3 linked regions of the Sphingosinicella sp. BN140058 genome follow. The main gene of each other region encodes a partner of the protein of the gene in region 3 in a complex. Links are inferred from orthologs where the notes say so. Each region holds a gene or a part of one and is shown on either strand. Other genes may lie near its edges. The genes, in order: ccmC, ccmE and ETR14_RS13770.

Region 1 (2,971 bases), 2.1 Mb from region 3 along the record:
AACGAGAAAGCGATCGAGATCCCGACATAGCCGAAATATAAAGTCGGCGGATGGAAGGCGAGACCCGGATCCTGAAGCAGGGGATTGAGGCCATTGCCTTCCAGCGGTGCAGGGAACAACCGCTCGAACGGATTGGAGGAGAAAAGCAGGAAGGCGTAGAAGCCGAGCCCGATCGCCGCCTGGGCCGCCAGCGTCGCGATCAGCGTCCGTTCGTCCAGCCGGCGCTCGAACAGGGCCACTGCGGCGCCGGCGATGGCGAGCACCGTCACCCACAGCAGCATCGAGCCTTCATGATTGCCCCACGCGCCGGCGACCTTGTACAGCCACGGCTTCATCGTGTGGCTGTTTGCCGCGACCAGGCCGACCGAAAGATCGGTGCGCAGGAACAGCTGGATCAGCAGCAGAAAGGAGAGCCCGACCAGCAGCGCCTGCGCGACCGCGATCGGCCGCATGGCCGAGGTCACCTCGCCGCCGCCGGGCCGCAAGGCGACCACCCCGAACAGCAATTGCAGGACCGACATCGCTGCCGCGAGCCAGAGCGCCGCAAGCGCGGTTTCGGCAATCACTTCAGGCTCTCGCTCTTGTGCTCGCCCTTTTTGGCGTCGAGCTGCGGCGGCATGTAATTCTCGTCATGCTTTGCCAGGATCTCGTCCGCGACAAACAGCCCGTCGGGCTGGAACCGGCCTTCGGCGACGACACCGCTTTCCTCGCGAAACAGATCGGGGACGATGCCGCGGTAGCGCACGGCGATCGTGTGGGGGCTGTCGTCGCCGACCACGAAGGCGATCGTCACGCCGTCGGCGGCGCGTCGGATCGACCCTTCCTTGACCATGCCGCCGATGCGAACATTGCGGCCCTGCGGCGCACCTTCACGCGCAACATCGGCCGGCGCGTAGAAATAGGCGGCCTGATCCTTGAGCGCCGACATGGCGAGCAGCACCGCCGCCAGCACGGCGACGATGGCGAGGATGAGCAGGAACAGGCGCTGGGTCTTTGGCTTCACCGCCGGATCCTCATCTCTCGCCGCGCAGGGCATCGACCTGGCGCTCAGCCCGGCGCATCGCCGCCCAGCTGGACCAGACGAGACCGATTGTGCCGATCGCCGTCAGCGCATAAGCGGCGAGGATGAAGGTCCAATGGCTCACGAAAGTCTCCTGAGGCGGGCTTCGACCTTTTGTCGGGCAAGCGCCGCGCGCATTCGCATCAGCACGATCGCTCCGAAGAGCAGGGTGAAGCCGAGCGCCGAGACGAGCAGCGGCCACAGCATGGAGCCGTCGATGCTCGAACTCGCGCGCAGGAACGAGATGCTCTGGCCCTGGTGGAGCGTGTTCCAATATTCGACCGAATAATGAATGATCGGAATATTGATCGCCCCGACGAGGCCGAAAATGGCGGCGATCCGCCCCTCCCCGCCCCGCTCCCGCTCGGCGTCGTCGAGCGCGATATAGGCGATGTAGAGAAAGAGCAGGATCAGCATCGACGTCAGCCGCGCGTCCCATTGCCAATAGGTGCCCCAAGTCGGCTTGCCCCAGAGCGAACCGGTGACGAGACAGATCGCTGCAAACACGGCACCCGGCACCGCGATCGCACGGGCGGCGACTGCCGCCAGCGGATGACGCCACACCAACTGCATGAAGCTGGCGACCGCCAGCCCCGTCCAGCCGCCCATGCCGAGCCAGGCTGCGGGCACATGGACGTAGATGATGCGGACGCTCTCGCCTTGAAGATAATCGCGCGGCGCAACGAACAGGCCGACCCCGAGTGCGCCGAGAATCAGCAGCGCTCCGCCCCAGCCCAGCACGGGCGTGAGCGGTCGCGCGATCTTCAGAAAGCGGGCAGGGTTCGCGAAGATGTGCATTTTGTCCCTCCCTCTAGAGCGTGATCGCCTGTCGGGAAAGCGCTTCGCGCCTTTGGCACGAAAGCGAAATCCGGCGGTTTACCTAGTCGCCACCGCTCGGGCGCGTCGGATCTCGACAGTAAAGGCCCGGACTTGCGCGGCCGGCATGTCGCAGCGCAAGGCCTCACGCAATGGCTTCCCTCCGCCCCGAACAGAATAAGCTTGCCGGCATCGCGCTCAGGCTGTGTGCCGCGACCTGCTTCGCGGGCATGGCCGCTCTGATCAAGCTCGCCCACATGCATGGCCTGCCGACGATCGAGATCGGCTTCTACCGCTTCGCCTTCGGCCTGCCGCCATTGATCCTGTGGATCGCCCTCAGCCGCAACTGGACGGCCTGGCGCACAACCCGCCCGGGCGCCCATGCGTGGCGGGCCGCGATCGGCCTGACGACGATGATGATGGGCTTCAGCGCCCTCGCCTACCTGCCGTTGGCAGAGGCGACCACGATCGGGTTCGCGGCCCCTTTGTTTGCGGTCATTCTCTCGGCCGCGGTGCTCAAGGAGAAAGTCGGCGTGCATCGCTGGACCGCCGTCTTCATCGGCCTCATCGGCGTGATGATCGTGATGCGGCCGGAGGGGGATCGGATGCCGATGGTCGGGCTGGCGCTGGCGATCGGCGGCGCGTTCGGCAGCGGCATCGTCACCATCACCATCCGCCAGATCGGCCGGACCGAGCATACCCAGACCACCGTCCTCTGGTTCACCTGCCTCGCCGTCCTGGTGCTCGGCCTGTTCCTGCCATTCTACGGCAGCGCGCACGATGCGACGACCTGGGGGATTCTGCTTGCTCTGGGCACAGTCGGCGGCATCGGCCAGCTGCTGCTGACCTCGTCGCTGCGCTTCGCGCCCGTGTCGGTGGTGGTGCCGTTCGATTATGCCCAATTGCTGTGGGCGGTGTTGTTCGGCTGGCTGCTCTTCGCCGATCATGCCGCCGCAACGACCTGGGCGGGCGCCGCCGTCATCGTCGGCAGCGGCCTCTATACGGTCTACCGCGAACACAAGCTTGGCCGCGACGCCGCCAAGACGGAAGCGGCCGGGGGCTGAGGTCTACCGGCCGATCAGCCGCTTCGCCATG
Region 2 (2,863 bases), 2.1 Mb from region 3 along the record:
CAGCGGCGTCCGCCGCAGGTTGCGCTTCCAGAGAGGCGCGAGGCTGGCAGCGCCGACGCCGAAGGCGACGACCAGCCCCACCAGCGGCAGAATGCCAAGCCCCGGGGCGAGCAGCAGCAATGCAAGCAGCGCAAGGCCGGTGATCGCCAGCGGAAGCGCCAGGCGCCGGACCAGATCGGTCACCCGGTCACGCCGCCAGCGCAGCAGCGGACCAGCCCCCATCACCGCCACCAGCGCCAAGGCGATTGGCCCTGCGACGCTGTTGAAATAGGGCGGCCCTACCGACAGCTTCTCGCCCGCGAGCGCCTCGATCAGCAGCGGGTACAGGGTGCCGACAAAGACGATCCCGAGAATCGCCGACAGAAACAGATTGTTGGCGACCAGCGCCCCTTCGCGACTGACCAGATCGAAGGTAGATCCCTCCTTCACCGTCCCCACCCGCAGCGCAAACAGAGCGAGCGCCCCGCCGATGTAGAGCGCAAGCAGCGCAAGGATGAACGCTCCGCGCTCCGGATCGACGGCGAAGCTGTGCACCGAGGTGAGAATTCCCGACCGGACGAGAAAGGTGCCGATCATCGACATCGAAAAGGCGACCACCGCCAGCATCACCGTCCAAGCACGCAGGCCATCGCGGGTTGCAAGCACGGTTACCGAATGCAGCAGCGCCGTGGCCGCCAGCCACGGCATCAGCGACGCATTCTCGACCGGATCCCAGAACCACCAGCCGCCCCAGCCGAGTTCGTAATAGGCCCAATAGGAGCCGGCCGTGATGCCAAGCGTCAGGAAGATCCAGGCGGCGAGCACCCATGGGCGCATCGCCCGTGCGAAGGCCGGACCGACGTCGCGCGTGATCAGAGCGCCGACGGCGAACGAGAAAGCGATCGAGATCCCGACATAGCCGAAATATAAAGTCGGCGGATGGAAGGCGAGACCCGGATCCTGAAGCAGGGGATTGAGGCCATTGCCTTCCAGCGGTGCAGGGAACAACCGCTCGAACGGATTGGAGGAGAAAAGCAGGAAGGCGTAGAAGCCGAGCCCGATCGCCGCCTGGGCCGCCAGCGTCGCGATCAGCGTCCGTTCGTCCAGCCGGCGCTCGAACAGGGCCACTGCGGCGCCGGCGATGGCGAGCACCGTCACCCACAGCAGCATCGAGCCTTCATGATTGCCCCACGCGCCGGCGACCTTGTACAGCCACGGCTTCATCGTGTGGCTGTTTGCCGCGACCAGGCCGACCGAAAGATCGGTGCGCAGGAACAGCTGGATCAGCAGCAGAAAGGAGAGCCCGACCAGCAGCGCCTGCGCGACCGCGATCGGCCGCATGGCCGAGGTCACCTCGCCGCCGCCGGGCCGCAAGGCGACCACCCCGAACAGCAATTGCAGGACCGACATCGCTGCCGCGAGCCAGAGCGCCGCAAGCGCGGTTTCGGCAATCACTTCAGGCTCTCGCTCTTGTGCTCGCCCTTTTTGGCGTCGAGCTGCGGCGGCATGTAATTCTCGTCATGCTTTGCCAGGATCTCGTCCGCGACAAACAGCCCGTCGGGCTGGAACCGGCCTTCGGCGACGACACCGCTTTCCTCGCGAAACAGATCGGGGACGATGCCGCGGTAGCGCACGGCGATCGTGTGGGGGCTGTCGTCGCCGACCACGAAGGCGATCGTCACGCCGTCGGCGGCGCGTCGGATCGACCCTTCCTTGACCATGCCGCCGATGCGAACATTGCGGCCCTGCGGCGCACCTTCACGCGCAACATCGGCCGGCGCGTAGAAATAGGCGGCCTGATCCTTGAGCGCCGACATGGCGAGCAGCACCGCCGCCAGCACGGCGACGATGGCGAGGATGAGCAGGAACAGGCGCTGGGTCTTTGGCTTCACCGCCGGATCCTCATCTCTCGCCGCGCAGGGCATCGACCTGGCGCTCAGCCCGGCGCATCGCCGCCCAGCTGGACCAGACGAGACCGATTGTGCCGATCGCCGTCAGCGCATAAGCGGCGAGGATGAAGGTCCAATGGCTCACGAAAGTCTCCTGAGGCGGGCTTCGACCTTTTGTCGGGCAAGCGCCGCGCGCATTCGCATCAGCACGATCGCTCCGAAGAGCAGGGTGAAGCCGAGCGCCGAGACGAGCAGCGGCCACAGCATGGAGCCGTCGATGCTCGAACTCGCGCGCAGGAACGAGATGCTCTGGCCCTGGTGGAGCGTGTTCCAATATTCGACCGAATAATGAATGATCGGAATATTGATCGCCCCGACGAGGCCGAAAATGGCGGCGATCCGCCCCTCCCCGCCCCGCTCCCGCTCGGCGTCGTCGAGCGCGATATAGGCGATGTAGAGAAAGAGCAGGATCAGCATCGACGTCAGCCGCGCGTCCCATTGCCAATAGGTGCCCCAAGTCGGCTTGCCCCAGAGCGAACCGGTGACGAGACAGATCGCTGCAAACACGGCACCCGGCACCGCGATCGCACGGGCGGCGACTGCCGCCAGCGGATGACGCCACACCAACTGCATGAAGCTGGCGACCGCCAGCCCCGTCCAGCCGCCCATGCCGAGCCAGGCTGCGGGCACATGGACGTAGATGATGCGGACGCTCTCGCCTTGAAGATAATCGCGCGGCGCAACGAACAGGCCGACCCCGAGTGCGCCGAGAATCAGCAGCGCTCCGCCCCAGCCCAGCACGGGCGTGAGCGGTCGCGCGATCTTCAGAAAGCGGGCAGGGTTCGCGAAGATGTGCATTTTGTCCCTCCCTCTAGAGCGTGATCGCCTGTCGGGAAAGCGCTTCGCGCCTTTGGCACGAAAGCGAAATCCGGCGGTTTACCTAGTCGCCACCGCTCGGGCGCGTCGGATCTCGACAGTAAAGGCCCGGACTTGCG
Region 3 (3,151 bases):
AGGAACGCGGCCTCGCTTATTCGGTCTATTCGATGCTGCAGCCCTGGGCCGACACCGGCCTGTTCTCGATCTACGCGGCCACTGCGCGCCGGCAGTCTGCCGCGGCCGCGCAGCTGATCGAGGAGATTCTTGCCGATGCTGCCGAGACGATCACCGAGCGCGAATTGCAGCGCGTTCGCACCCAGGCCCGAGCCGGCCTCTTGATGTCGCTCGAAAGTCCGTGGGGCCAGGCCCATTACGTGGCGCGGCAGATCCAGACCTATGGCCGCCTGGTCGAGCCCGCCGAGGTCATCGCCGATGTCGACAAGGTCGATCTCGACCGGATCCGTGCGGCCGGCCGGGCAATGCTTTCGGGGCCGCGGGCCCGGGCCACGATCGGCTTCCCGGCCGTCCGCGCCGCCTGACCGCATGGTCCTTTCCACTCTCGTCGGCGAGCCCTGGGCCGATTACGGCCTCATGGACAGCGGCAACGGCCGCAAGCTCGAACGCTACGGTCCCTACAGCTTCATCCGGCCCGAGCCGCAGGCGATGTGGGCGCCGGCCCTGGCCGACTGGGATGCCGACGGCGAGTTCATCCCCGGCTCGGACGAGGATGGGGGCGGTCGCTGGCAATTTGCGCGTCCGGTGCCGCAGGCCGGCTGGGACATGGGCTGGGAGGACGTCCGCTTCCGCAGCCAGTGTACGCCTTTCCGCCACCTCGCTTTCTTTCCCGACATGTCGCCGCAATGGGCATGGATGCGGGAGCGGCTCGGCGCCGGCTCGGAAGCGATGAACCTGTTCGGCTATACCGGGGTCGGCACCCTGGCGATGGCTGCCGCCGGCGCGCGGCTCACCCATGTCGATGCGTCCAAGAAGTCGGTGGAGGCGGGCAAGGAGAATGCCCGCCTGTCCGGGTTTGCCGAGCGGCCGATCCGCTGGATGATCGACGATGCCGCGAAGTTCACCGCCCGCGAAGTGCGCCGCGGCCGCCGCTATGACGGTATCATCCTCGATCCACCGAAATATGGCCGCGGCCCCACCGGCGAGGTCTGGCGGCTGGAAGAGGGGCTGCCCGGCCTGATCGCGGATTGCCGCAAATTGCTCGACGCCGACAGCCGATTCCTTGTCCTCACCGTCTATGCGGTTCGGATGTCGGCGCTGGCGATCGGCGAACTCCTCCGCCAGGCGCTCGCCGATCTCGGCGGCAGGATCGAATGCGGCGACATGGCCGTCCGAGAGGAAGCGCGGGGCCTGCTCCTTCCGACCGCGATCTTCGCGCGCTGGAGCCGCGACTAGTCGCGACCCGCGCGGATCGCCGCGCCCGCGGCAAACGGCGCGATCGCGACCAGCAGCAAGGAAACGGCGCCGAGAAGCTTGGCCGCGCCGGCGCCGCCGCCAGGCTCGATCATCGCCGCGCCGAAGATTAGGATCGGCACCGCCAGCGGCAGGATCAGCAGCCCGGCAAGCGCACCGGTGCCGCGCAGCCCGGCGGTCAGCGCCGCGACGATGAGGGTCAGCGCCGCGAGGCCCGGCGTGCCGGCGGCAAGGCCGATTTCCAGGCGAAGCAGGATGTCCCCGGGCAGCTTCATCAAGGCGGCAGCCGGAAAGGCGGCGATCATCAGCGGCGGTCCGAAGCTCAGCCAGTGGCCGGCGAGCTTGGCAAAGGCGATCGTCTCGTCGCCGATGCCGCGCACCGCCAGCTGATCGAGCAGGCCGGAGGCGCGATCGGGCTCCACCAGCCGCTCGACCGGCAGCAGGGCGGCAAGCAAGGCCGCCATCCACAGGGCGCCGCCGCCGGTGCGCGCCAGCAAAGGCGCGTCCGGCCCCACCGCGAACGGAAACAAGGCCGCGACGAGCAGGAAGAAGATGAGCGGCAGCAAGGCATTGCCGGCGGTGAGCGCAAGCCGCAGCTCGCGCGCGATCAGGGCGATCATGCGAGCGCCACCGTCCGCGCGTCGTCGAGGCCCAAGGGTTGGTGCGAAGCGGCGAGGATCGCGCCGCCGCCCGCGCGGTGTGCCGCCATCGCGGCGCCGAGCCGCGTGAGCCCTTCGGCATCGAGGCCGTTGCCGGGCTCGTCCAGCAGCCAGAGCGGGGCACCGGCAGAAATCACCCGTGCCAGCACGGCGCGCTTGCGCTGGCCGGTGGAAAGCATCCGCACCGGCACTGGTGCCAGCCTGGCAAGGCCCATCGCGTCCATGCCGACGCGTTCGTCGCCGCCGTCGAGCCGCGCCCAGAATCGCAGGGCGTCCGCCAGAGCCTGGCGCGGGTCGAGCGCGAGGCCTTCGTCGGCGAGCGCCGCCGATCCGTGCCGCTCGACCAAGCCTGCACTCGCCCGCAGCAATCCCGCCGCGACACGGATCAGGCTCGATTTACCGATGCCGTTGGGGCCGGTCAGCAGCAATGCCTCACCGGCCGCGATCCGCAGCGTCAGCCGCTCGAAAAGCAGCCGCCCGCCGCGGAGGAGAGCGACCTCCTCAAGGCGCAGCAGCGGCGCTGCGCTCATTCGGCGGAATCCTCGATCGCGTGCATGTCGTCGTCGGAGAGGCCGAAATGGTGGCCGACCTCGTGGACGATGACGTGGGTGATCAGCGCCTCCAGCGACACGCCGGTTTCAACCCATTCGTCGAGCAAGGGGCGACGATAAAGATGGATGATCGGCATCAGCTCGCCAGGCGCCATCTGCTCCTGGTGGCCGACAGGACGGCCGGTATAGAGGCCGGTAAGTTCGAACGGATCCTCCATGCCGAATTCGGCGAGGACCTCGTCGCTCGCGAAATCCTCCACCCGAACCACGACTCCGCCGAGCAATCGCCGGAATGGCTCGGGCAGCCGCGTCATCGCCCGGTCGGCAAGCGCCTCGAGCAGCGCCACATCGGGCGCGAAGGTCTCGGCCGCCGGGTTATCGGATGGCTCGTTGGTTTGACGCTCGCTCATGGCACGTCCCATAAGGGTGAAGCGTTGGGCGCGCCAGCAAGTGCGGTGAGGAGGATGGAATGCTGCTGACGGACGGAATACGCGAGGAGCGGCTGAAGGCGCTGCCCGACTGGGCGTATGACGGCGACGCCCGTGCGATCCGCCGCACGCTGCGCTTCGCCGATTTCGCCGAGGCGTTCGGCTTCATGACGCGGGTCGCGCTGCTGGCCGAGAAGGCGGATCACCATCCCGAGTGGAG

What was found.
Region 1: the proteins of ETR14_RS13770 (region 3) and ccmC are in contact, whole or in part, in a solved structure (PDB 8CE8), measured with the Escherichia coli proteins. The link is inferred for Sphingosinicella sp. BN140058 from one-to-one orthologs.
Region 2: the proteins of ETR14_RS13770 (region 3) and ccmE are in contact, whole or in part, in a solved structure (PDB 8CE8), measured with the Escherichia coli proteins. The link is inferred for Sphingosinicella sp. BN140058 from one-to-one orthologs.

What each region holds. Positions count from the first base shown.
Region 1 is NZ_CP035501.1:5,124,610-5,127,580, reverse strand. Bases 1-2,820 are described here. They hold ccmC (heme ABC transporter permease CcmC), read right to left. Parts: upstream 1,859-2,820; coding sequence 1,142-1,858; downstream 1-1,141. Other genes in these bases: ETR14_RS23265 (DMT family transporter), read left to right, coding at 2,029-2,820; ccmD (heme exporter protein CcmD), read right to left, coding at 1,014-1,145; ccmE (cytochrome c maturation protein CcmE), read right to left, coding at 563-1,003; ETR14_RS23285 (heme lyase CcmF/NrfE family subunit), read right to left, coding at 1-566. In the rest of the region: more of ETR14_RS23265, read left to right, coding at 2,821-2,940; ETR14_RS23260 (Glu/Leu/Phe/Val dehydrogenase), read right to left, coding at 2,944-2,971. UniProt on the Escherichia coli protein: Required for the export of heme to the periplasm for the biogenesis of c-type cytochromes.
Region 2 is NZ_CP035501.1:5,125,586-5,128,448, reverse strand. What follows is about bases 152-2,863. They hold ccmE (cytochrome c maturation protein CcmE), read right to left. Parts: upstream 1,872-2,863; coding sequence 1,431-1,871; downstream 152-1,430. Other genes in these bases: ccmC (heme ABC transporter permease CcmC), read right to left, coding at 2,010-2,726; ccmD (heme exporter protein CcmD), read right to left, coding at 1,882-2,013; ETR14_RS23285 (heme lyase CcmF/NrfE family subunit), read right to left, coding at 152-1,434. Also shown: more of ETR14_RS23285, read right to left, coding at 1-151. UniProt on the Escherichia coli protein: Heme chaperone required for the biogenesis of c-type cytochromes. Transiently binds heme delivered by CcmC and transfers the heme to apo-cytochromes in a process facilitated by CcmF and CcmH.
Region 3 is NZ_CP035501.1:3,046,512-3,049,662, forward strand. What follows is about bases 93-3,092. They hold ETR14_RS13770 (heme exporter protein CcmB), read right to left. Parts: upstream 1,914-3,092; coding sequence 1,272-1,913; downstream 93-1,271. Other genes in these bases: ETR14_RS13760 (pitrilysin family protein), read left to right, coding at 93-404; ETR14_RS13765 (class I SAM-dependent methyltransferase), read left to right, coding at 409-1,275; ccmA (heme ABC exporter ATP-binding protein CcmA), read right to left, coding at 1,910-2,482; ETR14_RS13780 (metallopeptidase family protein), read right to left, coding at 2,479-2,913; ETR14_RS13785 (4a-hydroxytetrahydrobiopterin dehydratase), read left to right, coding at 2,973-3,092. Outside these bases: more of ETR14_RS13760, read left to right, coding at 1-92; more of ETR14_RS13785, read left to right, coding at 3,093-3,151. UniProt on the Escherichia coli protein: Required for the export of heme to the periplasm for the biogenesis of c-type cytochromes.